DNA from 3 places in the Streptomyces sp. NPDC047515 genome. Region 2 is predicted to be linked to each of the others. Evidence: riboswitches for the same ligand, from Rfam matches in the RefSeq annotation. Region 2 holds a riboswitch; each other region holds the start of a gene.
The links. A riboswitch is a leader RNA that binds a small molecule or an ion and turns the genes downstream of it on or off. The one in region 2 is predicted to bind cobalamin.
Positions count from the first base shown of each region.

Region 1: it holds a riboswitch for cobalamin, as region 2 does, so the genes downstream of both, ABZ826_RS02550 (ribonucleoside-diphosphate reductase subunit alpha) here and ABZ826_RS25865 (cobalamin biosynthesis protein) in region 2, are expected to answer to the same signal.
Region 3: it holds a riboswitch for cobalamin, as region 2 does, so the genes downstream of both, ABZ826_RS09600 (CbtB-domain containing protein) here and ABZ826_RS25865 (cobalamin biosynthesis protein) in region 2, are expected to answer to the same signal.

Region 1 is NZ_JBEYTM010000002.1:249,692-259,448, reverse strand. Features, by position in the region: partial or broken gene ABZ826_RS02575 (peptidase M15) at 3-125, shown strand; gene ABZ826_RS02570 (family 20 glycosylhydrolase) at 76-1,053, opposite strand; gene ABZ826_RS02565 (helix-turn-helix domain-containing protein) at 1,076-2,050, opposite strand; gene ABZ826_RS02560 (hypothetical protein) at 2,132-2,344, shown strand; gene ABZ826_RS02555 (ribonucleotide-diphosphate reductase subunit beta) at 2,403-3,437, opposite strand; gene ABZ826_RS02550 (ribonucleoside-diphosphate reductase subunit alpha) at 3,437-5,848, opposite strand; cobalamin riboswitch at 5,988-6,123, opposite strand; gene mctP (monocarboxylate uptake permease MctP) at 6,295-7,932, opposite strand; gene ABZ826_RS02540 (DUF3311 domain-containing protein) at 7,929-8,183, opposite strand; gene ABZ826_RS02535 (GntR family transcriptional regulator) at 8,453-9,217, opposite strand; gene ABZ826_RS02530 (extracellular solute-binding protein) at 9,497-9,757, shown strand, end outside.
Region 2 is NZ_JBEYTM010000035.1:55,894-65,650, reverse strand. Features, by position in the region: gene cobN (cobaltochelatase subunit CobN) at 1-73, opposite strand, end outside; gene ABZ826_RS25870 (cobyric acid synthase) at 82-1,623, opposite strand; gene ABZ826_RS25865 (cobalamin biosynthesis protein) at 1,620-2,633, opposite strand; cobalamin riboswitch at 2,778-2,909, opposite strand; gene ABZ826_RS25860 (hypothetical protein) at 3,081-3,311, opposite strand; gene ABZ826_RS25855 (inorganic phosphate transporter) at 3,347-4,612, opposite strand; gene ABZ826_RS25850 (class II aldolase/adducin family protein) at 4,876-5,535, shown strand; gene ABZ826_RS25845 (hypothetical protein) at 5,618-6,745, shown strand; gene ABZ826_RS25840 (hypothetical protein) at 6,932-8,242, shown strand; gene ABZ826_RS25835 (VOC family protein) at 8,316-8,729, opposite strand; partial or broken gene ABZ826_RS25830 (neutral zinc metallopeptidase) at 8,895-9,071, opposite strand; gene ABZ826_RS25825 (ABC-F family ATP-binding cassette domain-containing protein) at 9,267-9,757, shown strand, end outside.
Region 3 is NZ_JBEYTM010000008.1:148,011-157,767, reverse strand. Features, by position in the region: gene ABZ826_RS09625 (pirin family protein) at 1-459, opposite strand, end outside; gene ABZ826_RS09620 (tetratricopeptide repeat protein) at 628-996, shown strand; gene ABZ826_RS09615 (hypothetical protein) at 1,116-1,397, opposite strand; gene ABZ826_RS09610 (GNAT family protein) at 1,521-2,030, shown strand; gene ABZ826_RS09605 (CbtA family protein) at 2,344-3,114, opposite strand; gene ABZ826_RS09600 (CbtB-domain containing protein) at 3,143-3,358, opposite strand; adenosylcobalamin (AdoCbl) riboswitch at 3,404-3,497, opposite strand; gene ABZ826_RS09595 (histidine phosphatase family protein) at 3,620-4,249, shown strand; cobalamin riboswitch at 4,275-4,494, shown strand; gene metE (5-methyltetrahydropteroyltriglutamate--homocysteine S-methyltransferase) at 4,658-6,982, shown strand; partial or broken gene ABZ826_RS09585 (1,3-beta-glucanase) at 7,149-7,293, shown strand; gene ABZ826_RS09580 (NAD(P)/FAD-dependent oxidoreductase) at 7,468-8,910, opposite strand; gene trxA (thioredoxin) at 9,026-9,397, shown strand; gene ABZ826_RS09570 (hypothetical protein) at 9,477-9,757, opposite strand, start outside.

The DNA of each region.
Region 1 (9,757 bases), on a different contig from region 2:
TCATGCTGAGACGTGCCGCACGACTCCTGCTCGACCTTGTCATGACCATGGCTTTCGCTGGGGGCGGGGCCGTGGTCACCGCCGGCACCGCACAGGCCGACGGCTGCTACACCTGCGCGCGTACGCCGAGTTCATGACCTGCCGGCCCTCGGCGAGCAGCGCGGACGGCTTCTGGATGGCGCCGCCGCCCAGCCAGTGCTCCACGGTGATGTCACGGTTCAGCGGGACGACGCCGTTGCGGCCCGCCAGGCCGTCGTTCCAGATCCGCAGCGAACGGCCCTTGGTCTTCACGTGCTCGTCGACCTGGTTGATGAAGTCGACGAAGAGGTCGTCGGGGGTCGCGCTCGCGCCGAACTTCGCGGTCGCCGCGGTCTGCAGCTGCGGGTAGTCCGGGTAGGAGGAGCCGATCATGTACTCGTCGGCGCCCATGTGCCAGGTGCGGGTGTCCCACACCTTCAGGGCCTCGTCGACCATGGAGGTGTAGTAGGTCAGCGCCTCGGGCCGGGAGATGTCGAGCCGGGGCGGGGAGGCGATACCGTTCCTGTCCTTGAGCTGGAGCTCCGGATGGTTCTCCAGGTAGGTGTCCATGTGGCCGGGGGAGTTGATCTCCGGCACCAGCTCGATGTGGTACTTCTTCGCCAGCGCGACCAGGGTACGGACCTGCGGCTTCGGGTAGTAGCGCCAGAACGCCGACGCCGGGTCGGTGTCGCTCCTGACCTTGGCCTCGATCCACAGCTGGTTGAGCTTCTGGGACGCCATGTCCTTCATCAGCCGCTCGAACCACGGGCTCGAGACGTTGATGTAGCAGGCGCACACTCCGACCCCGCGCTCACAGTACGCGGGCACGTCGGTCGCCGAACCGCGCGCGGCGCGGCCGTCGTCGTTCAGCAGCTGGAGGACGGTCCGCGAACCGTAGGAGACGCCGGTGGAGGTTGCGGCCGTGACCGTGACCCGGTCGCCGACGTCGAGCCGATAGCCCTCCGCGCCCAGCGAACCCCTCAGGGACGGGTCCTGGCGCAGCACGATGTCACCGGTGCGGGCCGCCGCAAGGATCGGACGTCAGATCTGTCAGGGATCACGCCACTTCGGTCATGGCTCCGGGGCCACGGAAGGTGCGGCGATACGCGTTCGGCGTGGTACCCAACGATCGTACGAACTGATGGCGCAGCGCGGCAGCCGTTCCGAAGCCGGTGCGCCCGGCGATCGTGTCCATCGTTTCGTCGGATGTCTCCAGGAGGTGCTGTGCCAGCAGCACCCGCTGACGGAGCAGCCAGCGGTAAGGAGTGGTGCCGGTCTCCTGCTGGAAGCGGCGGGCGAAGGTGCGCGGGGACATGTGCGCCTGGGTGGCGAGCTGTTCCACGGTCATCTCCTGGTCGAGGTGGCGCTCCATCCAGGCCAGGGTTCCGCCGACCGTGTCGCACCGGGTACGGGGCAGCGGCCGCTTGATGTACTGCGCCTGCCCGCCGTCGCGGTGCGGCGGCACCACCATGCGGCGGGCGATGGCGTTGGCGGCATCGGGGCCGTACGCCTGCCGGACCAGATGCAGACAGGCGTCGATCCCGGCCGCCGTGCCCGCCGAGGTGATGACCGGGCCCTCGTCCACGTACAGCACATCGGGTTCGACGACCGCCCGTGGGAAGCGACGAGCCAGTTCGTCGGCATGACGCCAGTGGGTGGTGCAGCGGCGGCCGTCCAGCAGCCCGGCCGCTCCGAGCACATAGGCCCCGGAGCAGACGCTCATCACCCGGGCGCCCCGGTCCACGGCCCTGCGCAGGGCGTCGAGGAGCTCCTCGGGGTAGTCCCGTGCGATGTAGTGGCTGCCGGCCGGCACGGCGATGAGGTCGGCCTCCTCCAGACGGTCGAGGCCGTGCGGCGTACTGATGGTGAATCCGGCGTGGGTCCGCAGCACCGGGCCCTCGGCGGAGACCACGGCGAAATCGTGGACCGGCAGGCCCTCGTCACTGCGGTCGAGCCCGAAGACCTCGCACAGCACGCCCAGCTCGAAGGGATGGACCTCGTCGAGCAACAGGGCGGCAACATTCTTCAGCATGATGCCAGTGTGGCAGTAATTCGATGGTCCATGACAGTCCTGCCACTGCCGGAATCCGCTCGCGCGGACGAGAGTAGAGCCATGAACACATTCCTGAACGTCCTGGGCATAGCGGTACTTTTCGTCCTCGTCCTGCTGCCCACCCTGGCCGGACTCGCCAGGGAGCGCCGCATCGACCGCGCACTGCGGGAGGCGGAACGGGCGCGGGGGGACGCGCCCCCGGAAACGACGGGCGCCGCGCAACCGGTCACGGTCGCGCGGCGCCCCTACCTCAGAAGCTGGGCCAGGATCTAGGGGTATTTCATCTGGATCACGCCGGGCTTGCCGATCCGGCCCGATCCAACCGAAAGACCTAGAAGTCGTCGTCGAACGCGACCGAGCCCTCCACCGCCACCTGATAGGCCGACGGCCGGCGCTCGAAGAAGTTCGTCAGCTCCTGCACGCCCTGCAACTCCATGAACGAGAACGGGTTCTCGGAGCCGTAGACCGCCGGGAAGCCCAGCCGCGTGAGCCGCTGGTCGGCCACGCACTCCAGGTACTGCCGCATCGACTCCGTGTTCATGCCCGGCAGACCGTCACCGCACAGATCACGGCCGAACTGCAGCTCGGCCGCCACGGCCTCCTTCAGCATGTCGGTGACCTGCTGCTGGAGCTCGTCGTCGAAGAGGTCGGGCTCCTCCTTGCGGACGGTGTCCACGACCTCGAACGCGAAGTTCATGTGCATCGTCTCGTCACGGAAGACCCAGTTGGTGCCCGTGGCGAGACCGTGCAGCAGACCCCGCGAGCGGAACCAGTAGACGTACGCGAACGCGCCGTAGAAGAACAGCCCCTCGATGCACGCCGCGAAGCAGATCAGGTTCAGCAGGAAGCGACGGCGGTCGGCCTTCGTCTCCAGCCGCTCGATCTTCTCGACCGAATCCATCCACTTGAAGCAGAACTGCGCCTTCTCGCGGATGGACGGGATCTCCTCGACCGCGTCGAACGCGGCGGCACGGTCGTCCGGATCGGGCAGATAGGTGTCCAGCAGCGTCAGATAGAACTGGACGTGCACAGCCTCCTCGAAGAGCTGCCGCGAGAGATACAGCCGCGCCTCGGGGGAGTTGATGTGCTTGTACAGCGTCAGTACGAGGTTGTTGGAGACGATCGAGTCACCCGTCGCGAAGAACGCGACGAGCCGGCCGATCATGTGCTGCTCGCCGGGGGAGAGCTTCGCGAGGTCGGCGACGTCGGAGTGGAGATCGACCTCCTCCACCGTCCAGGTGTTCTTGATCGCGTCGCGGTAGCGCTCGTAGAAGTCCGGGTAGCGCATGGGCCGCAGGGTCAGTTCGAAACCCGGGTCGAGCAGGTTCTTGACGAGCGCGGACTTCTCGGAGTTGGTGGAGCTCATTACTGACAGGCCTCGCAGGACTCGGGGTTCTCCAGGGAGCAGGCGATCGCGTCGGCGTCGGGCGTCGAAGCCTGCTGTACGGGGATGGGGGCGCTGGCCGCGGTCCGGCCGGAGGCCGCACGGGCGATCCGGGTCGCCGGGCGCGAGCGCAGGTAGTACGTCGTCTTCAGCCCCTGCTTCCAGGCGTACGCGTACATCGAGGAGAGCTTGCCGATCGTCGGCGTCTCCATGAAGAGGTTCAGCGACTGGCTCTGGTCGAGGAACGGCGTACGGGCCGCCGCCATGTCGATCAGTCCGCGCTGCGGGATCTCCCACGCCGTGCGGTACAGCGCCCGCACGTCCTCAGGGATCCAGGCGAAGCCCTGCACGGAGCCGCTCGCGTCGCGCAGTGCCTCGCGGGTCCGCGCGTCCCAGACGCCGAGCTGCTTCAGCTCCTCCACCAGATACGCGTTGACCTGGAGGAACTCACCGCTGAGCGTCTCGCGCTTGAAGAGGTTGGAGACCTGCGGCTCGATGCACTCGTACACACCCGCGATCGAGGCGATCGTCGCCGTGGGCGCGATGGCGAGCAGCAGCGAATTGCGCATGCCGCTCTTCGCGACGCGGGCGCGCAGCGCGTCCCAGCGCTCCGGCCAGTTCAGCTCCGTGTCGTAGTGGTCGGGGTGCAGCACCCCGCGCGCGGCACGCGTCTCGGCCCAGGCCGGCAGCGGGCCCGACCGCTCGGCGAGCTCGCAGGACGCCTCGTACGCCGCGAGCATGATCCGCTCGGAGATCTTCGTGGAGAGAGCGCGCGCCTCGGGGGAGTCGAACGGCAGCCGCAGCTGGAAGAAGACGTCCTGCAGACCCATCGCGCCCAGGCCGACCGGGCGCCACTTCGCGTTGGAGCGGCCGGCCTGCTCGGTCGGGTAGAAGTTGATGTCGACGACCCGGTCGAGGAAGGTCACGGCGGTCCGGACGGTGGCGTCCAGCCGCTCCCAGTCGATGGTGCCCTCGGCGACGAACGCGCCGAGGTTGACCGAACCCAGGTTGCAGACGGCCGTCTCGCCGTCATCGGTGACTTCGAGGATCTCGGTGCACAGATTCGAGGAGTGGACGACGCGGCCCGGCTCGGCGGTCTGGTTCGCGGTCCGGTTGGAAGCGTCCTTGAACGTCATCCAGCCCTGGCCGGTCTGCGCGAGGGTACGCATCATCCGGCCGTACAGCTCGCGGGCCGGCATCGACTTGCGGGCCAGCCCCTTGGCCTCGGCGGCCCGGTACGCGGCGTCGAAGTCGTCGCCCCACAGGTCGACCAGCTCGGGCACGTCCGCGGGCGAGAACAGCGACCACTCGCCGTCCGCGTCGACCCGGCGCATGAACTCGTCCGGGATCCAGTGCGCCAGGTTGAGGTTGTGCGTACGCCGCTGGTCCTCGCCCGTGTTGTCGCGCAGCTCCAGGAACTCCTCGATGTCCGCGTGCCAGGTCTCCAGGTAGACGGCGGCGGCGCCCTTGCGGCGGCCCCCCTGGTTGACCGCGGCGACGGAGGCGTCGAGCGTCTTCAGGAACGGCACGATGCCGTTGGAGTGCCCGTTGGTACCGCGGATCAGCGAACCGCGGGCGCGGACGCGGGAGTACGAGAGCCCGATGCCGCCCGCGTGCTTCGAGAGCCGCGCCACCTGGTGGTAGCGGTCGTAGATCGAGTCGAGCTCGTCGAGCGGGGAGTCCAGCAGGTAGCAGGAGGACATCTGCGGGTGCCGGGTACCGGAGTTGAACAGGGTCGGCGAGGAGGGCAGATAGTCGAGCCGGCTCATCAGCCCGTACAGCGCGGCCACTTCGTCCAGAGCGCGCCGCGAACCGTTCTCGGCGAGCCCGGCCGCGACCCGCAGCATGAAGTGCTGGGGCGTCTCGATGACCTGGCGGGTGTGCGGGTGGCGCAGCAGATAGCGGCTGTGCAGGGTCCGCAGCCCGAAGTAGCCGAACCGGTCGTCGGCGCCGGCGGCGAGCGAGCGTTCCACCAGCGCGTCGAGGGCGTCCGCGTGCAGCGCGACGAACTCGGCGGTACGGTCCGCGATCAGGCCCTCGTGGTGTCCGACGGCGACGGACGCGGAGAAGGAGACCGCGCCCTGGCCGGCCGCCTCGTCCGCGATGGCGTGGGTCAGGAGCCTGGCGGCGAGCCGGGAGTAGGCGGGGTCCTCGGAGATCAGCCCCGCGGCGGCCTCGGTGGCCAGCGAGCGCAGCTCGGCCTCGTCCGACCGGGCGCTGCGTCCGCGCAGCGCGGCGGCGGCGACACGACCGGGGTCGGTGTCGGGCAGATCGACGGTGAGGTCGGTCAGGGTCCGCAGCAGTGCGGTCCCCGGTCCGTCGTGTGCGGTCCCCTCGGACTCGGCCGCTTCGGACACGGCGACTGAAGCCGGATCGGCTGGCGCGATGGTCACGTGATGCTCTCCCTCGCTCGGCTCGGGGCCGGCGGGGAACGGGGGGCAGCCGGGCAGAGGCGGGCCCGAGCGGGGCAGCACTCCGTACGGCGTCCACCGGCCCATCCGCGAGGCCCGGACGTCTGGCATCCGGTTCGGTCGAGCCGGATGCGCTGTCGGCAGGTCCTCGGACTTACTCGGGGGTGCGCAAAAGCGCACCGAACACACCGTTGCGGGACAGTTCCGGATTCGCACCGGATTCCCCTGCGGCGACAGCGAGCATGAGCATACATGTGGGGGCCGCCCGATGAGGCAGCCCCCACATGTTGTGTCGGCCGACTCGGGTCAAGCCCACAGAACGAGCTGTGCGGCCCTCTCCGGGGCCGTCCGGCCCCATCCGCAGGGACGGCCCGCCGCGCCCCGCAGAAGGGGGCTCGACGGGCCGTCGGCCGGTGTCGGAGCGGTCGTCAGTGGCCGCCGCCCGGCGCTCCGGCCGTGGCCGGCGGGAGCTCCACCTGGACGTCCGGGTCGCCCGCGTCGGCCGTGTAGTCGCCCGGGGCGGTCTCGTCGATTCCGGCGGGTGCCTTCACGGCGTTCAGGACGAAGGTGAGCACCACCGTCACGATCACGTTCAGCACGAACGCCGTCAGACCGATGTAGCCGATCTCGCCGATGCCGGGAATCTCCTTGGACGAACCGCCGAAGTGCGCTTGGGTCGGGCTGGCGACCCCGTACGCGGCCACCGTGCCATACACCATGCCGACCGCCCAGCCCGCGAGCAGCGCCCAGCGGTGGAACCACCGGGTGAACAGGCCGCCGACCAGGGCCGGCATCGTCTGGAGGATCCAGATCCCGCCGAGCAGCTGGAAGTTGATCGCGACCGTCTTGTCCATGGTCAGGACGAAGGCGAGCGCGCCGACCTTCACCAGCAGGGACACCAGCTTGGAGACCTTGGTCTCCTGCTCCGGGGTGGCGTCCGGCTTCAGGAAGTCCTTGTAGATGTTGCGGGTGAAGAGATTCGCGGCGGCGATCGACATGATCGCGGCGGGCACCAGGGCGCCGATGCCGATGGCGGCGAACGCGACGCCCGCGAACCAGTCGGGGAACATGTTCTCGAACAGCTGGGGGATGGCCAACTGCCCGTTGTCCACCTTGATCCCGGCGGCGATGGCCATGAAGCCGAGCAGCGCGAGCAGGCCCAGCATCAGCGAGTACAGCGGCAGGATCGTGGTGTTGCGCCGGATCACATTGCGGCTGCGGCTGGAGAGCGTCGCCGTGATCGAGTGCGGATACATGAAGAGCGCGAGCGCCGAGCCCAACGCCAGGGTGGCGTAACCCCAGTGGCCCGCCTCGCCCGGCGCGAGCGCGCCGTGCGGTTTGCCGGTCTTCGGGTTGGTCTGCGAGAGCGCCTCGCCCGCCTTGGCGAAGATGTCGTGGAAGCCGCCGAGCTTGATCGGGATGTAGATGATCGCCACCGCGATGACGAGGTAGATCAGCCCGTCCTTGACGAACGCGATCAGCGCGGGCGCCCGCAGACCGGACGAGTAGGTGTACGCGGCGAGCACCGCGAACGCGATCAGCAGCGGCAGGTCCTTGATGAACCAGTGGGTGTTCTCGCCGCCGCCGACGCCCATCACGTCCAGCACCGCCTGGATGCCGACGAGTTGGAGGGCGATGTACGGCATCGTGGCGAGGATGCCCGTGACGGCGACCGCCAGCGACAGCCCCTTCGAGCCGAAGCGTCCGCGGACGAAGTCCGAGGTGGTGACGTACCCGTGCTTGTGCGAGACCGACCACAGCCGCGGCAGGAAGGTGAAGATCAGCGGGTACACGAGGATCGTGTACGGCACGGCGAAGAAGCCTGCCGCGCCCGCCGTGTAGATCAGCGCGGGCACGGCGACGAAGGTGTACGCGGTGTACAGGTCGCCGCCGAGCAGGAACCAGGTGACCCAGGTGCCGAACGACCGTCCGCCCAGGCCCCATTCGTCGAGGCTGGCCTCGTTCTCGGCCTTGCGCCAGCGCGCCGCCAGGAAGCCCATGACCGTGACGGCCAGGAAGAAGAAGATGAAGACGCCGAGCGCGACGCCGTTCACGCCGTCCTTCATGCCGACGCACCCCCCTTGCGGGCGCGCTGGTCACGCTGCCACAGCTTGTACGCGATCATCGTGAGCGCGGTGGAGATCAGCACCCAGAGCATCTGGTACCAGTAGAAGAACGGGATGCCGATGAAGGTGGGGTCCACCTTCGCGTACGAACTCACCCAGAGCATCGCCACGAACGGCGCGACGAGACAGAGGGCGATGACCACCCGCACCGGCGTGATGGTGGGCGGTTTTCCTTCAGGGTCTGCTGGCATGCGGCGACTCCGTCCCCTCGCTGAGCACCTGGTGTAATGCGCAGGAAATCTAGGGGAGGCTTCCGGTCACCGTCACCCCCTGTCCGCATTGCGGTCCGGCAACGGTCCCGCGAACGGGATCGAATGTTCGGAATGTTGCCAAACATGCGAGAGTCGGCCCCTGCGGAGGCAGGCGAACGGCCCCCGTGGAGTGATGCGGTCCACGGGGGCCGTTGACGGCCGGGTGTGCGAGTGCGCGGGCCGGGATCAGCCGGCCGCCGCGTCCGGGGTCAGTCCGTCGGCCGCTTCAGACGTGCCACGAACTTGTACCGGTCGCCGCGGTAGACCGAGCGCACCCACTCCACCGGCTCGCCCTGCCCGTCCAGCGAGTGCCGGGACAGCATCAGCATCGGCAGGCCCACGTCCGTACCGAGCAGACCGGCCTCGCGCGGGGTGGCGAGCGAGGTCTCGATGGTCTCCTCGGCCTCGGCCAGCCGGACGTCGTACACCTCGGCCAGTGCGGTGTAGAGCGAGGTGTACTTCACCAGCGAACGGCGCAGCGCGGGAAAGCGTTTGGCCGAAAGATGCGTGGTCTCGATCGCCATCGGCTCCCCGCTGGCGAGCCGCAGCCGCTCGATCCGCAGCACGCGGCCACCGGCCGTGATGTCGAGCAGTCCGGCGAGCGTGTCGTCGGCCGTGACATAGCCGATGTCCAGCAGCTGGGACGTTGGTTCCAGCCCCTGGGCGCGCATGTCCTCGGTGTACGAGGTGAGTTGCAGGGCCTGCGAGACCTTCGGCTTGGCGACGAAGGTGCCCTTGCCCTGGATGCGCTCCAGCCGGCCCTCGACGACCAGTTCCTGGAGCGCCTGGCGCACGGTGGTGCGCGAGGTGTCGAACTCGGCGGCCAGGGTTCGTTCCGGTGGCACAGGGGTGCCCGGCGGCATGGTGTCCGTCATGTCGAGGAGATGTCGCTTCAGCCGGTAGTACTTCGGGACGCGTGCCGTCCGCGTGGCCGCGCCCGTCTCGTTCTCCGTACTGCCCCCGTCGGCACCCATGGCCCGCCTTCCCGACTGCTGCGTTGCTGCCGTCACCGGCTCCTCCGTCTGTCGCGGCTCACATGGTGGCACGGTCCGGTCACGGCTCGTCGCCCTCCCTTAGGTGTCGGTCCTATAACGGACGCGAGTGCACTTCTTATACACCCTTGACACCCCTAAAGGTCTAGGCCAAGCTCCCGGTGCTGGTCTAAACCATTAAAGACCAGGTCCAGCCCCAGCAGTACTCGTCGAATGTCTTCGCGGTGGGCGGGGTTGCAGTTTCCCTGAGGAGGGTTTGGCGTGAAGCGCAAGCTCATCGCGGCGATCGGCGTCGCGGGCATGATGATCGGCCTTGCGGCGTGTGGGTCCGACGACGGCGGCGACAGCGGCAAGAAGGCCGGTCCGGACGCGTACAAGGGCCAGACCCTGACCGTGTGGACGATGTCCGGCTCGAACCCGGACGGGTGGACCAAGACGGTCACCGAGGAGTTCGAGAAGAAGACCAAGGCCAAGCTGAAGATCGAAGTCCAGGACTGGAACGGCATTCAGCAGAAGGTCACC
Region 2 (9,757 bases):
GGTACGGCGCGCCGGAGGCGCGGGCGGCGAGGAGGTCCGTGTCGGCCGTCGACAACAACAGCACAGTGCTCATAGGGGAGTTCATGCGCGTGCTCCAGGTGCTCCGGGGGCGATGAAGGGAAGTCCTGACGGTGCGCCCGACTCGATGAGCCGCAGCAGCGCGTCGGTGTCCGCGTGTTCTTCGACGAGGTCGCCGAGGCGGTCGAGCTGTTCCTCGCGCAGCGCGGCGAAGGAGGTGTCGGGGGCGGGGACGAAGCGCCGGCCGGCGGCGCGCGCGATCTCGGTCAGGAAGCGGCGGCGGAACGCGTCGCTCTCCAGCGCGCCGTGCCAGTGGGTGCCCCACACGGAGCCGGCCCGGCAGCCGTCGAGGCTGCGTCCTCGGTCGTCGGAGATGAACGCTTCCCCGCCGCGCACGTCCGCGACGCCGTGGTGGATCTCGTACCCCTCGACGGGCGCGCCGAGCGCCTCGCCGACGGGGCGGGCGAGGGTCTTCTCGCGGTCGAAGCGGATGTGTACGGGCAGCAGGCCGAGGCCGTCGACGTGCCCGGCCCGCGACTCGACCTCGTCCTCGATGTGTTCGCCGAGGATCTGGAAGCCGCCGCAGATGCCGAGGACCGGCCTGCCCTCGGCGGTGCGCCGGACCAGGGCGTCGGCGAGGCCGCGCTCGCGCAGCCAGGCCAGCGCCTTCACGGTGCCGCGGGTGCCCGGCACGATGACGAGGTCGGCGTCGGCCAGCTCCTCGGCGCGGTCCACGAATCGCACGACGACGCCCGGTTCGGCGGCCAGCGCGTCCACATCGGTGAAGTTCGACATCAGCGGCACGGCGCACACCGCCACGCGCAGCACGTCCTCGCCGTGCGGCGGCGCGACGACCGACTCGCGCACGGCCCCGCGCAGCGAGACCCGCAGCCCGTCCTCCTCGTCGATGCCGAGGCCGTGGGCGAAGGGCAGCACCCCGTACGTCCGCCGTCCGGTGATCCCGCGCAGCATCTCCAGGCCCGGCTCCAGCAGCGACACGTCACCGCGGAACTTGTTGACGAGGTAGCCCGCGATCAGCGACTGGTCCTCGGCGTCGAGCAGCGCCGTGGTGCCGAAGAAGGAGGCGAAGACGCCCCCGCGGTCGATGTCGCCGACGACCACCACCGGGAAGCGGGCCGCGCGTGCGATGCCCATGTTCACGATGTCCGTGCGCCGCAGATTGATCTCGGCCGGACTGCCCGCCCCCTCGCAGATCACTGCGTCATATGTGTCCCGAAGCCGCTCCAGACAGTCCACGACCGTGGAGAGCAGCGCTTCCTGTCGGCCCCCGTGGTAGCCGCGGGCGCTCATCTCGCCCACCGGCCGGCCCATCAGGACGACCTGGCTGGAGCGGTCGCCGCCGGGCTTGAGCAGGACCGGGTTCATCAGCGCGGTCGGCTCCACCCGGGCGGCCTGCGCCTGCATGGCCTGGGCGCGCCCGATCTCGGCGCCCTCGCGGGTGACGAACGAGTTCAGCGACATGTTCTGCGCCTTGAAGGGTGCCACTTTCACGCCCCGGCGCACGAGCCAGCGGCAGATGCCTGCCGTGACGACGCTCTTGCCCGCGTCCGAGGTGGTCCCGGCGACCAGCAGTCCGCCGCTCATGTCCGTCTCCGTCCTGCGATCCGCGTGCCCGCCGTACGAGTTCCCGCCGTCCGGCGCCCTGCGATGCGTCGTGCGGCGAGGCCCGCGCCCAGCCGTCCGGCCACACATACGCCCAGGGCGAGCGCGCTCACCCGGCGCGACAGCCGTACCGCGCGTTCGATGTCCTCGGTCTCCACCGCCCGGCCCGTCGCCCCGTTGAGGACGGGACGGTGCTCGACCCTCCCGCCGTACACGAGGGTCCCGCCGAGCCGCACGCCGAGCGCGCCCGCGAACGAGGCCTCCACCGGGCCCGCGTTGGGGCTCGGGTGCTCGGCCGCGTCGGCCCGCCAGGCCCGTACCGCGCCACGTGGCCTCCCTCCGGCGGCCACGGCGAGCAGCGCCGTGAGCCGGGCGCCGGGCCAGCCCGCGACATCGTCGAGGCGGGCGGAGGCCCAGCCGTAGCGCCGGTGGCGGGGCGACTTGTGGCCGACCATGGCGTCGAGGGTGTTGGCGGCCCGGAAGCCGACGAGCCCCGGCACCCCGGCCAGCGCGCCCCACACCAGGGCGCCGACCACCGCGTCCGAGGTGTTCTCGGCCACGGACTCCACCACGGCGCGGGCGATCTGCGGTCCGTCGAGGGAGTGCGGGTCGCGTCCGCACAGATGCGGCAGCCGCTCGCGGGCCAGTTCGAGGTCACCGGCCGCCAGGGCGTCGCCGATCGTCCGGGCCTCACGCCCCAGGGACGTACCGCCGACGACGGACCAGGTGGCGGCCGCGGTGAGCGCGACGGAGGCGGCGGGACGGCCGCGCACGGCACGGCTGATCAGCGCGGCACCCCCCGCGGCACCTCCGGCCAGGACAAGGGTGTGCAGCGCGCCCCACCCGCGGTGGTCGCGCCACAGACGGCGTTCGACGCCTGCCGCGGCCCGCCCGAAGGCGGCGACCGGATGCCCCCTGCGGGGGTCACCGAGCAGCAGATCGCCGATCAGACCGGCCGTGGCGCCGTACACGAAAATGCGGTCGGCACGCACGGCTCAACCGGCCGACGCGCCTCGAAGGACCTTCGTACAGGCGGCTCTCGACGAGAGCGCCACAGCAGCGGACGCACGGCAGCCAGGCATGGCGATATGTCCTCACTCAGGGTCCGCGCCCTGGTTCGACGTGACCGGCGACGAGAGTCTCCTGGCTCCCGGATCCGCAGTTCCCCCGGCCTTCCAGCCCGCTCGCGCGCGCCGTGACTTCCGGTGTGGGGGACTGCTCCCCGGTGACAGTGGCGGGACCGCGCCGGATTCGCACCGGCTTCCTCTGCTGTCGCCGTAATTGGCTCCGGCAGTCCACCACGCTCCGCGAACGCCCGTCAACCTGCCGTTGACCTGCGACGGCGCAGTGTGCTGAGGCCCACATCGGGCCGGGCACACCGGAACGGGCCGGACACACGAGGTGTGTCCGGCCCGTCGGGGGAGTGCGCGGGGGAGGGCTCAGGCGACGATCAGATAGATCCCGTACGTAACCGCCGCCGCGCACAGCCCGAAGCAGACGTACGCGCCGGCGCGGGCCAGCAGCAGCGAGCCGCCGGAGCCGCCCTGCGCCGCCGGTTCGGGCTGCTTGGAGAGACCGACGATGCCCAGGGTGAAGAGACCCACCAGCGCGACGGTGACCACGAGGGAGACGCCGAAGACGGAGCCGAGGGCTGCCCAGTCGATTTTCATGCTGATTCCTTAGACGGCCGGCCTGGACGGCTGACCTAGACGGTGGCGGGTCGCGCCGGGTCCTGGGAGGTGCCGGCCGGGGCCGGAATGGTGGTCTTGAGGTCCTGGGCCGTCGCCTGGGCCGCGGTGGGCGGCGGGCTGACGGCGGCGATGGCCGTCGTGACGACGCCCGCCGGTTCGGCCGTGCCGTCCGCCGGCGCGACATCGCCGTGGCCGACCGGCTTGCGGCGCGACACCAGCCAGATCGAGCCGGAGCCCGCGACCAGCAGCGCCGCGACGACGACGACACCCCAGGTGCCCTGCTTGGTGAGGAGTTCCGCGCCCGCGCCGACCAGGCCCGCGGCCGGCAGGGTCAGACCCCAGGCGACGAACATCCGGGTGGCGGTGGACCAGCGGACCACGCCGCCCTGACGGCCGAGGCCCGCACCCATCACGGCGCCGGAGCAGGACTGGGTGGTGGAGAGGGAGAAGCCGAGGTGCGAGGAGGCCAGGATGACCGTGGCCGCGCTGGTCTGGGCCGCGAAGCCCTGCGGCGGCCTGAGGTCGGTGAGGCCGCTGCCCATGGTGCGGATGATGCGCCAGCCGCCCAGGTAGGTGCCGAGCGCGATGGCCGTACCGGCGGCGACGATGACCCAGACCGGCGGGTTGGCGCCGGGGTGCAGGACGCCACCGGTGACCAGGGCCAGGGTGATGATGCCCATGGTCTTCTGCGCGTCGTTGGTGCCGTGGGCGAGGGAGACCAGTCCGGCCGAGGCGATCTGACCGGCGCGGTAGCCCTTGGCGGTGGCCTTCTCCTGGGCGTCGTTGCGGATCTTCCCGCCGATCCGGTACGTCAGCCTGGTGGCCAGCAGCGCGGCCAGGCCGGCGACGATCGGGGCGGCGACCGCGGGGAGCAGCACCTTGGTGACGACCGTGCCGCCGTCGACCGACGACCAGCCCGCCGACATCACGGCGGCACCGATCAGGCCGCCGAACAGGGCGTGCGAGGAGCTGGACGGCAGTCCGACCAGCCAGGTCAGCAGATTCCAGAGAATGGCGCCGACGAGTGCCGCGAAGATGACTTCTGTCCGCAACCCGTCCTCGTTGATGATCCCGCCGGAGATCGTCTTGGCGACCTCCACGGACAGGAACGCGCCGACGAGGTTGAGAACGGCGGACATGGCCACCGCTGTCTTCGGTCTGAGCGCACCGGTCGAGATGGTCGTCGCCATCGCGTTGGCGGTGTCGTGGAAACCGTTCGTGAAATCGAACACTAGAGCTGTCACGATCACAATCGCGAGGAGCAGCGTGATGTGTTCCATTTACCCAGGCAATCGTTCGACGTCATTGGCAGGTGGACCGTAGGCAACCTGGGTGAACGGAAGATGAACTGGGAAGGGCACTGTGGTGACTCCAAACGGAGCCGGGTCATTCTGTTTGTCCGCCCCGATGTGGCGCGCGCCCGGGACGGGGCCCCGAGCGGCCTGATTTCGGCCCCCGCCACCCCTTTTGTGAACTTCACCGGTTTGTGACTTCTGTGGCCGATCGCATGTCCGTTCGGCTTCCGGGCTGACAGGATCTCCGCATGAGCGATCAGCAGCGGGACGCGATCGGACGGGCCTGGGACGCGGTCGTCGCCACCGCCCGCAGGACGGCGTCGGACGGCCTCGTCGTGGGGACCTCGGGAAACGTGTCGGCCCGGGTCGGCGGGACGGTCCTGGTCACCCCCAGCGGAGTGCCGTACGAGAGGCTCGGCCCCGAGGACGCCGTCGGCGTCGATCTGGAGGGCAACCGGGTCCTCGGCGAACTGGCCCCGACCAGCGAACTCCCGCTCCATCTCGCGGTCTACCGGAACAGCGAAGCGGCCGCTGTCGTGCACACCCACGCGGTGCACGCCACGGCCGTCTCCACCCTGGTCGCCGAGGTGCCCCCGGTCCACTACGCCGCCGCCATGCTCGGCGGCACCGTCCGGGTCGCGGCCTACGCGCGCTACGGAACCGAGGAACTGGCCGAGAACATGCTCGCCGCCCTGCGGGAGCGCACGGGCTGCCTGCTCCAGAACCACGGGACCGTCACCCACGGAGCCACTCTCGAAGAGGCGTACGACCGGACCGCCCAGCTGGAATGGCTCTGCCGGCTCTGGCTCGCCGCGAGCTCCGTACCCGGACGCACCCCGAATCTCCTGTCCGCGGCCCAGCTGCGCGACGTCCAGGAAGCACTGAAGGGGTACGGGCAGCCGGGCTGACCCCGCCCGTCCCGCCTCCCACCGGGCCACCGGACGGCCCCGTCCGCTGGCAGGGTGCGGGACACCCCACGACACTGGAGCCGTGCGCCCGGCAACAGTCACGGCAGCAGCCGTCACCACGATCCTCGGCGTCGGTGCGGCAGCGGTCGCCGCCGGCCGGTACGCCAGCGACGCCGCCCTCAGGGCGCCGTCCGGACGACCGCTCCCCGCCGACCGCAGACTCACCGTGCACGCCACGGCCGCCGGGCAGATCACCCTGACCCGCTCCTTCGCCGCCCTGCGGCCCGGTACGTACGGACTGGCGGGCGACGACATCCATGCCGTGGTCGGCCCGGTGATCGAACACGCCGACCATGCCCCCGACACCGTCGTGCGCAGACTGGAACGCGTCAACCGGGGCAGCCTGGAACCCGGCGCCAAGGTCCGGATCACCCCGCAGCTGTACAGCGGCGACCCCTCCTCGGCCCTCGGCCTCGCATACGAGGAGGTCGAGATCCCCGGTGAACTCGGCGCCCTGCCCGCGTGGTTCCTGCCGGGCCCACGCGACACCTGGGTGATCACCGTGCACGGACTCGGGACCACCAGGGAACACCCCATGAATGTCATGGAGTTCCTGCACGATCTGCGCCTGCCAGTGCTCGACCTCGCCTACCGCGGCGACGCCGGGGCCCCGCGTTCCCCCGACGGCCTCGCCCACCTCGGCGAATCCGAATGGCGCGACCTGGACGCGGCGATCCGCTTCGCCGTGCGGTACGGGGCCGGCAAGGTCGTCCTGCACGGCTGGTCCACCGGAGCCTCGATGGCGTTGCACGCGGCCGTCAACTCCGCGCTGCGCGACCGGATCGGCGGTCTCGTGCTCGACTCCCCGGTCCTGGACTGGGTCACCACGCTGCGCGCCCTGGCCGCCGCCCGCGGTGTCCCCGCCGCGTTGCTGCCGCTCGCCGTCCGGGCCGCGCAGGGGCAGACCGGGCTGCACGGCGCCCGGCTCCTGGACGGCTCCCTCGCACCGGCGCTGCGTGCCCCGACCCTGATCTTCCACGGCCCGGACGACACCCTGGCCCCCTGGCAGCCCTCCCGCGATCTCGCCGCCCGCCGCCCGGAACTGGTCGCGCTGCACGCCGTACCGCAGGCTCCGCATGCGGCGATGTGGAATGCCGATCCGGTCCACTACGAAGAGGCCCTGCGCCGCTTCCTCACGCCCCTGATGTGAGCTGATGCCAAGGATCGGCCGATTGGTGCCGGAGCCGGCCCCGGCCCCCCTCCTCCCGCGAATTCGGGTTCCGTTTGGGCTTTCGGGCTGTCAGGGGCAAGACTGCTCTCCGTGACGTCCCGTACTCCGCGCGACTCCAGGCTGCGACTTGTCCGCCCGCGACCCCTCGCCACCGCTCGCAAGGCCGTGACCACCCGGCGCACCAGGCCGGCCCCGCGCCCCCCGGAGGGCACCCCACCCCGGGCGGAACTGGCCCGCCAGGCCAGGACGGCCCTCGCCGACGCCGTACGGATCGCCCGCTGGGCGGCGGACGGCGCGATCCCCGGCGCTCCGCCGCCGGCCGCCCATGCTCTCGAACGGGCCGCGACGGCCCTGGAGTTGTCCCCGGCCCAGGTGCGCTCCGGCTGGGACCGGGCCCGCCTCGCCGGTCTGGTCGAACTGCACGGGGGCACCGCACGTCCCGGCTGGCGGCTGCGCGCCTGGGACCGCGACGACTCCGCCGTGCTGCGCGGCTGGGTGGCGCTCTTCGACGCCTGGTCGCTCGTCCACCCCGCGCCCGACGGCATCGAGTCCACCGCGGTCGCCGAGGCCGTCGAGGCCGTGCCGCAGGTGCTCTCCCTCCTCCAGCTCTCGGCCGGCCCGGTCACCGTGCCCGCCCTCCTGGACCTTCTCGGCCAGCGCGTCGCGGAACTCCACGAGGAACGCTGCGAGGTGCCGTACGGACCGGAGGCGATGCCCGAGCCGGCCGAAGCCGCCCTCGCGGCGCACCCCGCCGCCCTGGTCGCCCTTCTTCTGGACTGGGCCCTGGAGGGGCTGGCCGCCGTCGGTGCGCTCACCCTGGGCGCCGGACACGCCACCCTCACCCCGCTCGGCAACTGGGCGGTCTGGGTCAAGCTGGAACAGATCTGCGTCGCGGCCCAGAGCCCGGCCGGGAACATCGAGCAGTCCGCCGCCGACATGCTCCTCGGCTGCGCCCGGCTCACCCCCGGCCCGGCCCGCGACGAATATCGCGCCTGGCTCGCCGCCCGCCCCGTCGGCAGCGCCGTCGCCGAACTCCTCGCCGTCGCCCGGGGAGAGGACGCGCTGCTGCGCGGGCTCGCCTTCGAGGCGCTCCGGGTCGTCGGCGCCCCCGCCGAACCCGAGGTGCGCTCCGTCGCCGATGACCCCTCGCTGCGCCCCTACGCGCTGCTGTGGCTGGCGGAGTACGAGGGAACCGACCCGGAGGACGCCCAGGACGTCCTCAGCCGGGAGGAGGCCACCTGGCTCTGGGTGGACACCGCCGCGGCCGTCGCCGACCACGGGGAGACCGGGCTGCTGGTCCGCCATCTCGACTCGGCCGTCCAGGGCACCGTGCCGGCGCTGCTGGACGAGGTACGGGCTGTCGGGCACCCGCGCACCGTGCAGGTCCTGGTCGCCCTGGCCGCCGCGCACCCGGACCCCGCACTGGCCAAAGCGGTGCGCCGGGCCGCGTTCCAGGTGCACACGGGCGGCGCGTAGCACGGGTGTCCACACGCCGGACGGGCCCGGTCCCGGCCCGTCCGGCCGGCAGCCGGCCGACCCCGGCCCGTCCTCAGCCGGCCGACCCCGGCGCGTACGTCCCGAAGCTCCACACATTGCCCTCCGCGTCCCGCGCCATGTAGTCGCGCGAGCCGTAGTCCTGGTCCGTGGGCGGCATCAGGATCTCCACCCCGTGTTCCACGGCGCGGGCATGGTGCGCGTCGACCTCGTCCACCACGACGTAGACACCGGCCGGGCCCGCGTCCCGCATCGCCTTGGCGAAGACACCCTCACGCCCCTTGGAGCCCAGCATCACCCTGCCGTTGCCGCAGGACAGCTCCGCGTGGAGCACCTGGCCGTTCTCACCCTCGTACACCGCTTCCTGGGTGAAGCCGAGGCCCTCCGTCAGCGTCCTGATCGCGGCCTTCGCGTCGTCGTACAGAATCGTCGGATAGATCGTCGGAACGCCGGCCCGTGCGCCTGCCATGGCGCTCACCCCTTCCCGTACTCCCATGAATCGTTTACCTGAATTCTGTGATCCGCGTCTCAGATCCGCGTCACAGTCTTCCACCGGCCACTGACAACGGCCCGGCATGACCCGTGCCACCCGGCCCGCGGTGCCGGCCCCGCGGCCCGGCTCGAACGGCCGGGTTCAGCGGAAGGTGTTGCAGTCGGCCATGTCGCCGCTGCGGAAACCGGCGGTGAACCACTGCTGCCGCTGTGCGGCCGAGCCGTGCGTCCAGGACTCCGGCGTGACCCGGCACTGGAACCTCTCCTGGATCCGGTCGTCCCCGACCGCGGCAGCCGCGTCGAGCCCGAGTGATGCCCTTTTTGGTCGCGCGGTGGAGATGGGGCGACGGCGCTGAGCGAGGACCGGCAGCTGCCGTGAACGCATGCGGAAAAACAGTTGCACACCGCCAGTAGACTGACCCGTATGGCAAATCTCCCTGTGCAATGAGTAGCGGCGTCGAGTCGAACTCAGTAATCGTCCCGTCCGCCGTCCACACCGCCCTGGAGTTTTACCTTGATCACCGCTTCCGGCATCGAGCTGCGCGCCGGCGCCCGCATCCTCATCGAGTCCGCCTCCTTCCGCATCTCCAAGGGTGACCGGATCGGCCTCGTCGGCCGCAACGGAGCGGGCAAGACCACCCTCACCAAATGCCTGGCGGGCGAGGGCAACCCCGCGGGCGGCAGCATCACGCGCTCCGGCGAGGTCGGCTATCTCCCGCAGGACCCGCGCACCGGCGACCTCGACGTACTCGCCCGGGACCGCATCCTCTCCGCCCGCGGTCTCGACGAGATCCTGCGCAAGATGCGGGAGAACGAGGAACGGATGGCGAACGGCAAGGGCGCCACCCGCGAGAAGGCGATGAAGAAATACGAGCGCCTGGAGACGGAGTTCCTCACCAAGGGCGGTTACGCCGCCGAGGCCGAGGCCGCCACCATCGCCGCCGCGCTCAGCCTGCCCGACCGGGTGCTCGGGCAGCCGCTCCACACGCTCTCCGGCGGTCAGCG
Region 3 (9,757 bases), on a different contig from region 2:
GTGCGGCTCGACGTGCCGGTGGGCGTCCGGCAGGGCGACCCACAGCTGGGCGCCGTGGAGATACCTCGCATGGGACTTCGGGCTCTCCTCGGAGTGGCTGATGGCCCGGCCGGAGGTCATCAGCCCCAGCTCGCGCGGGCGGATCGTCCGCAGGCTGCCGAGGCTGTCCCGGTGCAGGACCTCGCCGTCGTGCAGCCAGCTGACCGTCTGCAGACCCATGTGCGGGTGGGGCGGTACCTGCATCCCGGGTTCGCCGGCGATGTCGTCGGGACCGTAGTGATCGACAAAGGCCCACGCACCGACCATCCTGCGGCCCAGGTTGGGCAGCAGTCTGCGGACCTCGGTGGACTCACCCAGCTGGACGTGGCGGGGGGTGAGGAGTTCCCGTACGGGCTCGGCGACGACGAAGCCCCGTCCTCCGCAGACGGAGAGTGCGGCCTGGCGATCGAGATTGCTCATGGGGCTCAACCTATTCCCGTGCGGGCCCGGGGGTGCCGGTACCCACGCCGATAATTTAGTGGAATATTCAACCAGCGTGCCATGTTCGGGTCAGTGAAGCGTGGCCGGGCAGATGGCTGGGTCAGCGCCAGGGCGGGTCCGGGGACGGTCCGTGAACGTGGAGGTCAAGTGAGCGACACCTATTTCGAGTTCGGTACGGCTGCCGACCGTTGGGACCGTGCGCAGATGTTCTTCGAGGCGAAGGAGTACATGACTGCGGCCCGGATTCTGGAAGGGCTGGTCGAGGAAGTGCCGGAGCAGGTCTCCCCGCGTCTGCTGCTGGCCCGGACCTACTACCACTCGGCGCGGCTCGGCAGGGCCGAGACGGAACTGCGCGCGGTTCTGGAGCGCGACCCGGTGGAGCCCTATGCCCGGCTGATGCTGGGCCGCACGCTTGAGCGCCAGGGGCGGAGCGCGGAGGCGACCGGCCATCTGCGAATGGCGGCGGCGTTCTCCGGAGACTTCGACTTCGACGGTGACCGGAGGGCCGGCGCCTGACGGTCGCGAGAGGTCTCAGCGGTCGTGAGGGGCGTTCGACAGACGGTTCAGCCATTCCGTCAGGAGGGCGCCCTCGGCCGCGGTGACTGCCGGGGTGGGCGACTGCCGCAGCAGTGCGTTCAGCCGGGCCGCGGTGGCCGGCACGTGGGCCTCGGACGCGGCGGCCCCGCGTCGTCCGTGTCGGCGGCGGCGCCGGAGACGTCCGGAGAGAAGACGGCGGCGTGCCCGGCGGCGCGGCCCCTCCGCGACATGCTCGCGTCGCCGAAGATCGCGGGGCGGGCGACGAGCATCGGCGCCACCTCCACATGGGCCGACATCGCCATGTGCGCGGCCGGTTCGGGAGCGATGCGGAGCTTGCCCGTCGCCGCGGCCCGCTCCAGGTCCCTGGTGCGGCCTCGCACACGGCCCGGGGGGAGATGTCCCCGTTCGGGGACCCCGCAAGACCCCGCCCCGCCGCCCACCGGACACTCGTCCCGGAGAATCCGGATGCCGTCCGCCCGCCCCGCGTGATACTTCACTCGGTCATGACCGACCTTGAGACTCCCCGCCTCCTGCTCCGCCTGATGAGCGCCTCCGATGCCTTGCAGGTGATGGCCGGCACGCCGGGCGAGGGTGCACGTTGGGCGCCGGGATACCCGTCCGCCGGCGAGATGGCCGCGGCCGAGCGCTTCCTCGGCACCTGCGCGACGACGGGGGATCCGAGCCCCTTCGGCTCGTACGAGATATGTCGCCGTGAGGACTCAGTGGTGATCGGCGGGCTGGGATTCCATGGCGCCCCGGACGAGAACGGGCACGTCACGATCGGCTACGGCCTCGTTCCCTCGGCTCAGGGAAGGGGTTACGCCTCCGAGGCACTGCGGGCGCTGCTGCTGTTCGCCCGCGAGCAGGGGGTGATCTGTGTCCACGGTGACACGGACCTGGACAACCTCGCGTCGCAGCACGTCATGACAGCCGTCGGCATGCGCCTGGTGAAGGAGGACGCGAAGCTGAAGCACTACCGGATCGACTGGCGCCGGCAGGGCAAGGAGCAGTAAGAGGAGCTCACACCATGGGAGTCCGATCAGCTCGCGGCGTCTGGTGCGTGCGATCGCAAGGCGCTGGAAGGTCCTCGGACGGGGTCTCCCCTGCTCGAACGAAGCTGAGAGCTTGGGGAAGGAGCTACCAGGGCATTCCGGCCACGCAGCGAGCGTGCGTGCCAGGCGTCGCGAGCCGGGCGCCCCTGGTGTGAGCTCCTCCACGTACGCGACCGTCCGTTTCCCTGGGACGGCTGCGCCGGAAGGACGGCGGAACCCGCCGGGGAGGCACCCGGCGGGTTCCGATGTCCGCTGGTGGTGAGTGGTATGCCGGTCAGCCGGCTGCCGCGGCCCGGTTCGCCGTACCGCCTCCCGTCGCGACGGTGTCGGCCCTCGGCACGAGAAGCCGTTCCGTCAGGTGACCGAAGACGAGACCGAAGGTCACCCAGAGGGTGGCCTGTACCGCGAGGGTGGCGAGCCGGAACTCCCAGAGCAGGGTGGCCGGGAAGTCCTTTCCGACCTCGTTGAACGAGGGCAGGAACGCGTAGGCGACCCCGATCACGACCGCATAGGCGGCTGATGCGGTGACCGTCGCGTTCCAGTTGCCCAGACGGGGAGCCAGCCGCTTGCCGAGGATGACGGCGGCGACCGCCAGCAGCACGCTGAGGGCGACCATCAGGAAGAACAGGGCGGTGCGGCGGCCGATGGTGTCGGGATCGCCGACGGCCGGCGGGTTGGCCGGGTACTTCAGGAACGGCACGATGTACACCGTCAGCAGGGCGGCACCCGAGATCAGCGCGGCCGTGGCCCGTGGGCCGAATCGGCCGATCCGGCCCAGGGCGTAGCAGAAGACGAGGGCGGCGATCCCGCCGATCGCCAGACCGAAGAGGAGCACACCGGTGGCAAGACCCGCGGTGGACTGCACGGCGCGACTGACGAGTTCCTCACCACCGCCGTGGTCATGGCTGTGTGACTCTTCGAGCGCGATGGCCGCGTCCACCCGGGACTCACCGAGCAGGTAGGCGACGAGCAGTGCGAGCGCGCCCGCGGCGAGGCCGGCCAGCATGCCGCGGACGAGCACTGCTCTGACAGATATGGAGTTCATGAGGTCTTCCCCTGGATCGGACGGTACGTCAGTGGCAGGGGAAACCGAGGAGATGGCGACCGTCGTGGACCCACTCGTGGACGCCCTCGCCGGAGATGACCGCGGTGGCGCCCTGTTCCGCGCCGACGAAGTACAGCAGTACGAGCATGACGATGCCGAAGAAGACCGCCCAAGGGGCAATGGCCTTTAGGGAGATGGGGGTGATCGCCGGTACGACGGTGGCGGGGGCAGCACTCTGTGCCATGGCAGAACCTCCTGAGGGAACACGCGTCCCGATTGTGGTGCCTGGGACGAAGGTGCCGGGTCTGACTTCCCGTACGGGTACGGGTACACAGTGGCGCGACCGCGCCGGATTCTCACCGGACTTCCGTCACACCTTCGTCATGTCCGTCGGACGATACCTCCTGGGGGCGGGCAGGGCCACGGTGCCGTCGGCGGGGCCGTGACGCCCGCATGCCAAGGTGAGCGCACGCGAGAGACCACAGTTCAGGGAGTTGACCGGGCCATGACGGTACAGGTGATGTTGATCTCACCGGCGCTCAACGCCGCGCTGCGCGAGGCCCGCTTCGACGACGATGCCCCGCTGGACGCGACCGGCGCCCGGCTGGCCCGCGCCGCCGCGGCGGCGGTGCCCTCGGCCGACCGGTATGTGCGCGGGCCGTCCGAACGGTGTGCCGGGACCGCCGACGCGCTGGGGTTGCGCACCGGGCCCGAACCCGCGCTCCGTGGCTGGGACATGGGCAGATGGAGCGGGCGGCAGCTGGCCGAGGTGAGCGGAAGCGAGCCGGACGCGGTGTCGCTCTGGATGACCGATCCGTCGGCGGCTCCGCACGGCGGCGAGTCGTTGCTGGAGTTCTGCGCCAGGATCGGCGGCCTGCTGGACGCGCTCGAGTCCGGGGACGGCGAGGAGGGCGGTCGTGTGCTGGCGGTCGTCGAGCCCGCCGTGGTGCGGGCGGTGGTCGTACGGGCGCTCGCTCTGCCGGCGGAGGCGTTCTGGCGGCTGGATGTCGCCCCGCTCACCCTGACCGGGCTCAGCGGCCGGTCAGGACGGTGGAACCTGCGCTGCGGTCAGCCGCTGTACCCCGCTCCACGGAACCGACTTCCTCGGTCCGTCACCACTCGCCGGGACAACTGAGGTGCCGGCAACCGTGGTCAGCGCATAGTCTGTTGGCGCAGCTGGTTCGCCCTGTCCGCCAGACAGACGCGTCGCAAGAGGGAACCCGGTGGGAATCCGGGACTGCCCCGCAGCGGTGAGTGGGAACGACCGCCGTCATCAAGCACTGGGTCCGAGACGGGCTCCGGGAAGCGACGGCCAGTAGGTGTCTCGTACGCGAGACGCGCCCACGAGTCCGAAGACCTGCCACTGCCCGTGCGCGCCGGACGCGCACGGTGATCCCGGTGACCTCGTGGGCGGGTCGGCGTACGGATCGGGCAGGGCACGCGCGTCGGCACGACGCGGCGGTTCGGTCCGGTCCGCCCTTCCTTCGCGCCTTCGACACGTCCCGGGGTCGTACCAGGACACACGCTCGCGAAGGAGAGTCCCGTGACCAGCAAGTCCGCAGCCGCGGCAGCCCGTGCCACCGTGTACGGCTATCCCCGCCAAGGGGGAGACCGGGAACTGAAGAGGGCCGTCGAGGGGTACTGGAACGGCCGCGTCACCGCGGCCGGCCTGCGGGAGACCGCCGCCGGCCTGCGCCGCGCCAACTGGCTCCGGCTCGTCGACGACGGCATCCACGAGGTCCCGACCGGTGACTTCTCGTACTACGACCACGTACTGGACACCAGCGTGATGGTCGGTGCCGTACCCGCCAGGCACCGCGACGCCGTCGAAGCCGACAGGCTGGACGGCTATTTCGCGATGGCGCGCGGTACGCAGGACGTGGCGCCGCTCGAAATGACCAAGTGGTTCGACACGAACTACCACTACCTGGTGCCGGAGCTCGGTCCCGACACCGTCTTCACCGCCGACTCCGCCAAGCAGGTCGCGGAGTTCGAGGAGGCGCTGGCCCTCGGGCTCAGCCCCCGGCCGGTGCTCGTGGGCCCGGTGACATATCTGTTGCTGGCCAAGCCCGCTCCGGGCGTCGCCGCCGACTTCGAACCACTGACCCTGCTCGACCGGCTGCTGCCGGTGTACGCGGAGGTGCTGGCTGATCTGCGCGCGGCCGGCGCCCGGTGGGTGCAGCTCGACGAGCCGGCCCTGGTCCAGGACCGCACCGCGGCGGAGCTCAGCGCCACCGCACATGCCTACCGCTGCCTCGGCGCGCTCGCCGACCGGCCGCGACTCCTCGTCGCCTCCTACTTCGACCGGCTCGGCAAGGCCCTCGGCGTTCTGGCGAAGGCGCCGGTCGACGGACTCGCGCTCGACTTCACGGGCCCGGCGTCCGCCAATCTGCCGGATCTCGCCGCGGTCGGCGGTCTGCCGGGCAAGCGGCTGGTCGCCGGAGTCGTCGACGGCCGCAACGTATGGATCAACGACCACCAGCGGTCCCTGGCGACGCTCGGCACCCTGCTCGGTCTCGCCGACCGGGTCGATGTCGCGGCCTCCTGCTCCCTGCTGCACGTTCCCCTCGATGTGAACGCCGAACGCGACCTCGATCCGCAGGTGGCCCGCTGGCTGGCCTTCGCCCGGCAGAAGTCCGCCGAGATCGCCACCCTGGCCAAGGGGCTCGCACAGGGCACGGAGACGATCGCCGCCGAACTCGCCGCCAACCGTGCCGATCTGGCCTCGCGCAGCCGATCGGCGCTCACCCACGACCCGGTGGTACGGGCACGGGCCGCGGCCGTCACGGAGTCCGACGTACGCCGCGAACCGTCGTATCCGCGGCGGGCGGCGGCCCAACGCGAGCGCCTGCGGCTTCCCCCGCTGCCCACGACCACGATCGGTTCGTTCCCCCAGACGGCCCAACTGCGCACCGCACGCGCCGATCTGCGGGCCGGACGCATCGACACCGCCGCGTACGACAAGCGGATCGAGGCCGAGATCCAGGAGGTGCTGGCGTTCCAGGAGAAGGCGGGTATCGATGTGCTGGTGCACGGCGAGCCCGAACGCAACGACATGGTGCAGTACTTCGCCGAGCGGCTCACCGGCTACGTCGCCACCGGGCACGGCTGGGTCCAGTCGTACGGCACACGCTATGTCCGGCCGCCGATCCTGGCCGGGGACGTCTCCCGCCCGGAACCGATGACGGTCCGCTGGACCGAGTACGCGCGGTCGCTCACCGATCGGCCGGTCAAGGGCATGCTCACCGGTCCCGTCACCATGCTCGCCTGGTCCTTCGTCCGCGACGACCAGCCGCTCGGCGAGAGCGCCCGCCAGGTCGCCCTCGCGCTGCGGGACGAGGTGAACGACCTTGAGACCGCGGGTGGTTGCGTCATCCAGGTCGACGAGCCCGCCCTGCGCGAGACACTGCCGCTGCGGGCCGCCGACCACGCCGGGTATCTGGACTGGGCCACCGAGGCGTTCCGGCTGACCACCAGTGGTGTCCGTGCCGACACCCAGATCCATACGCACATGTGTTACGCGGAGTTCGGCGACATCCTCCGGGCCATCGCCGACCTGGATGCCGATGTGATCAGCCTGGAGGCGGCCCGCTCCCACATGCGAGTGGCCGACGAGCTGGCTTCGGCCGGCTATCCGAGGGAGATCGGCCCCGGCGTGTACGACATCCACTCCCCCCGGGTACCGAGCACAGGTGAGGCGGTCGCCCTGCTCCGTAAGGGACTCGAAGCGATTCCGGCCGAACGGCTGTGGGTCAATCCCGACTGCGGCCTGAAGACGCGGGGCTGGCCCGAAGTGCGCGCCTCGCTGGAGAACCTGGTCTCGGCGGCCGTCGAGGTACGGGCGACGGTGGCCGGCACCGCCCACTGACCCGGGGCGCGGTCCGGGACGGGCGCCCGTCCCGGGCCGCGCACAGCACACCTCCGTGCAAGAAGTGTGGTCCGTACCAAAGTCTTGACCGCATCTTGGTTCACTTCTTAAATCGCATACGAACGAAGCCTTCTCCTCCGTTCCCCTTCGGTGACCTGGTCGGTGGGACGGCAATGTCTACCAGCGGCGCACACCCGCCGATCTCGGGGGGGCCTGGGTGTTCAACAAGCTACTGGCCCGGCGACCCCGACGGCGGCACCTCGTTCCCGCAGCAACTCGTCGTCGACCATGTACGGGTCACCACCAGCGATCTCCGGCCGCCGGTCTGACCGCCCCGCCCGGCTCGTCCCACCGGTCACCCCGCGTCCTCGCCAGTGGTTGCCGGCTGTGCCGACGGCGGGGCGACCGTCGGGACGTGCACCGGCCGACGTACGCGCCGCCGCATGGCGTGTACGTCGTCGCGTCGCCGGTGTCCGGGCCGGAGCTCACTCGTCCCGGTACGTCTCCAACAGGCGCAGCCAGATCTCGCTGATCGTCGGGTAGGAGGGGACGGCGTGCCACAGCCGGGCGATGGGGACCTCGCCTGCGACCGCAACCGTCGCCGAGTGCAGCAGTTCACCGATGCCCGGTCCGACGAACGTGACACCGAGCAGGATCTCCCGGTCGAGGTCCACAATCATGCGAGCACGGCCCCGGTAGCCGTCCGCGTACAGGCCGGAGCCCGCCACGGCGGCGAGGTCGTGGTCGACGGCGCGTGCGCGGTGTCCGGCCCGCTCGGCCTCGGCGAGGGTGAGACCGACCGAGGCGGCCTCGGGGTCGGTGAAGACGACCTGGGGGACGGCCGCGTGGTCGGCGGTGGCGGTGTGGGCGCCCCAGCGGTCGGTCTCCAGCAGCGGGACGCCCGCCGCGCGGGCGGCGATCGCGGCGCCCGCGATGCGTGCCTGGTACTTGCCCTGGTGCGTGAGGAGCGCGCGGTGGTTCACATCGCCGACCGCGTAGAGCCACGTGGTGCCGTCGACGCGGCAGCTGTCGTCGACGGTGAGCCAGGAGCCCGGCGTCAGGCCCACCGTTTCGAGACCGAGGTCTTCGGTGCGCGGGGCTCGGCCGGTGGCGAAGAGGATCTCGTCGGCCTCGACGCGTTCACCGTCCTCCAGCTCCACGACGACGGGCCCGTCCGGAGCCGTTCGCCGTACTGAGGTGGCGGAGACTCCGGTACGGATGTCGGCGCCCGCCTCCGTCAGCGCCCGCGCGACCAGCTCTCCCGCGAAGGGTTCCATCTTCGGCAGGAGTCCCTTGCCGCGGATCAGCATCGTCACCCGGGAGCCGAGTGCCTGCCAGACCGTGGCCATCTCGGCCCCGACCACGCCACCTCCGACGATCACGAGGCGGCCGGGCACCTTCTTGGCGCTCGTCGCCTCCCGGCTGGTCCAGGGACGGGCCCCGTCGACGCCGGGCAGGGCGGGTACGACGGCACGGCTGCCCGTGCAGACGGCGACGGCCTGCCGGGCGGTGAGCCGGTGCTCCGTGCCGTCGGGGGCGGTGACGGAGACGGCCTTCTCGCCGGTGAGCCGGCCCTGGCCGCGGTAGAGGTCCGCTCCGGTGCCCTCCAGCCAGGCGACCTGCCCGTCGTCCTTCCAGTGCGCGGCCTGGTCGTCGCGGTGGGCGAGGACCGCCGCTGAGCCCAGCGGTCCCTGTACGGCGTCGCTGAGGCCCGGGACACGGCGCGCGTCCGCGCGGGCGACGACCGGACGCAGCAAGGCCTTGCTGGGCATGCAGGCCCAGTACGAGCACTCGCCGCCGACAAGTTCCGTCTCGACGACCGCCGTGCTCAGTCCGGCGGCCCGCGCCCGGTCGGCGACGTTCTCACCCACCGGACCCGCTCCGATCACCACGACGTCGTACTCGGTATTGAGGGATGCATCTGTCATGAGGACAGTCTGATCGCGGGTGTGCGCGGCGGCCACATGGGCAGGCGGAATAGCGCAGGTCCGGGCACCGTTGTGCCGGACAGGTCCGAGCGGGCACAGGAAGAGGTAGCAGAGCATGAGCACCATAGAGCTCACCAAGGAAAACTTCGATCAGGTCGTCAGCGACAACGAGTTCGTCCTGATCGACTTCTGGGCTTCCTGGTGCGGCCCGTGCCGGCAGTTCGCGCCGGTCTACGACGCGGCTTCGGAGCGCCACGACGACCTGGTCTTCGCCAAGGTCGACACGGAGGCGCAGCAGGAGCTGGCGGCGGCCTTCGAGATCCGTTCCATTCCCACGCTGATGATCGTCCGGGACAATGTGGCCGTGTTCGCACAGCCCGGCGCGCTGCCGGAGGCGGCGCTGGAGGACGTCATCGGGCAGGCCAGGAAGCTGGACATGGACGAGGTGCGCAAGTCCATCGAGGGGCAGCAGAAGGAACAGAAGTAGGCTCCGCGCGCGCAGAAGCGGGGTGAGGGGCCCGGTCGACGGCCGGGTCCCTTTCCGTGTCCGGAAGCGGCCCGCCCGGTCAGCCGTCCGCGTCGATCCCGGCGTCGCTCCGGGTGTTCCTCCCGGCGCCCTGCTCCTTGATCCGGACCGAGAGGCCGTAGTCCAGCTCGGCACCGTCGACCAGCAGGGCCTCAACCGTGTGGGTCGCCGTGTCGATGTCCGCCACGATGCCTTCGCCCGCGTACCGGGGGTAGCCCGATGCCCCCGTCTCTCCGGTCGCCGCCACGACCGCCGAGCGGATGGCACCGCCGGGCTCGACGGCGTCGGTGGTGTCCTCGGTGAATTCGGGGACCAGCAGGA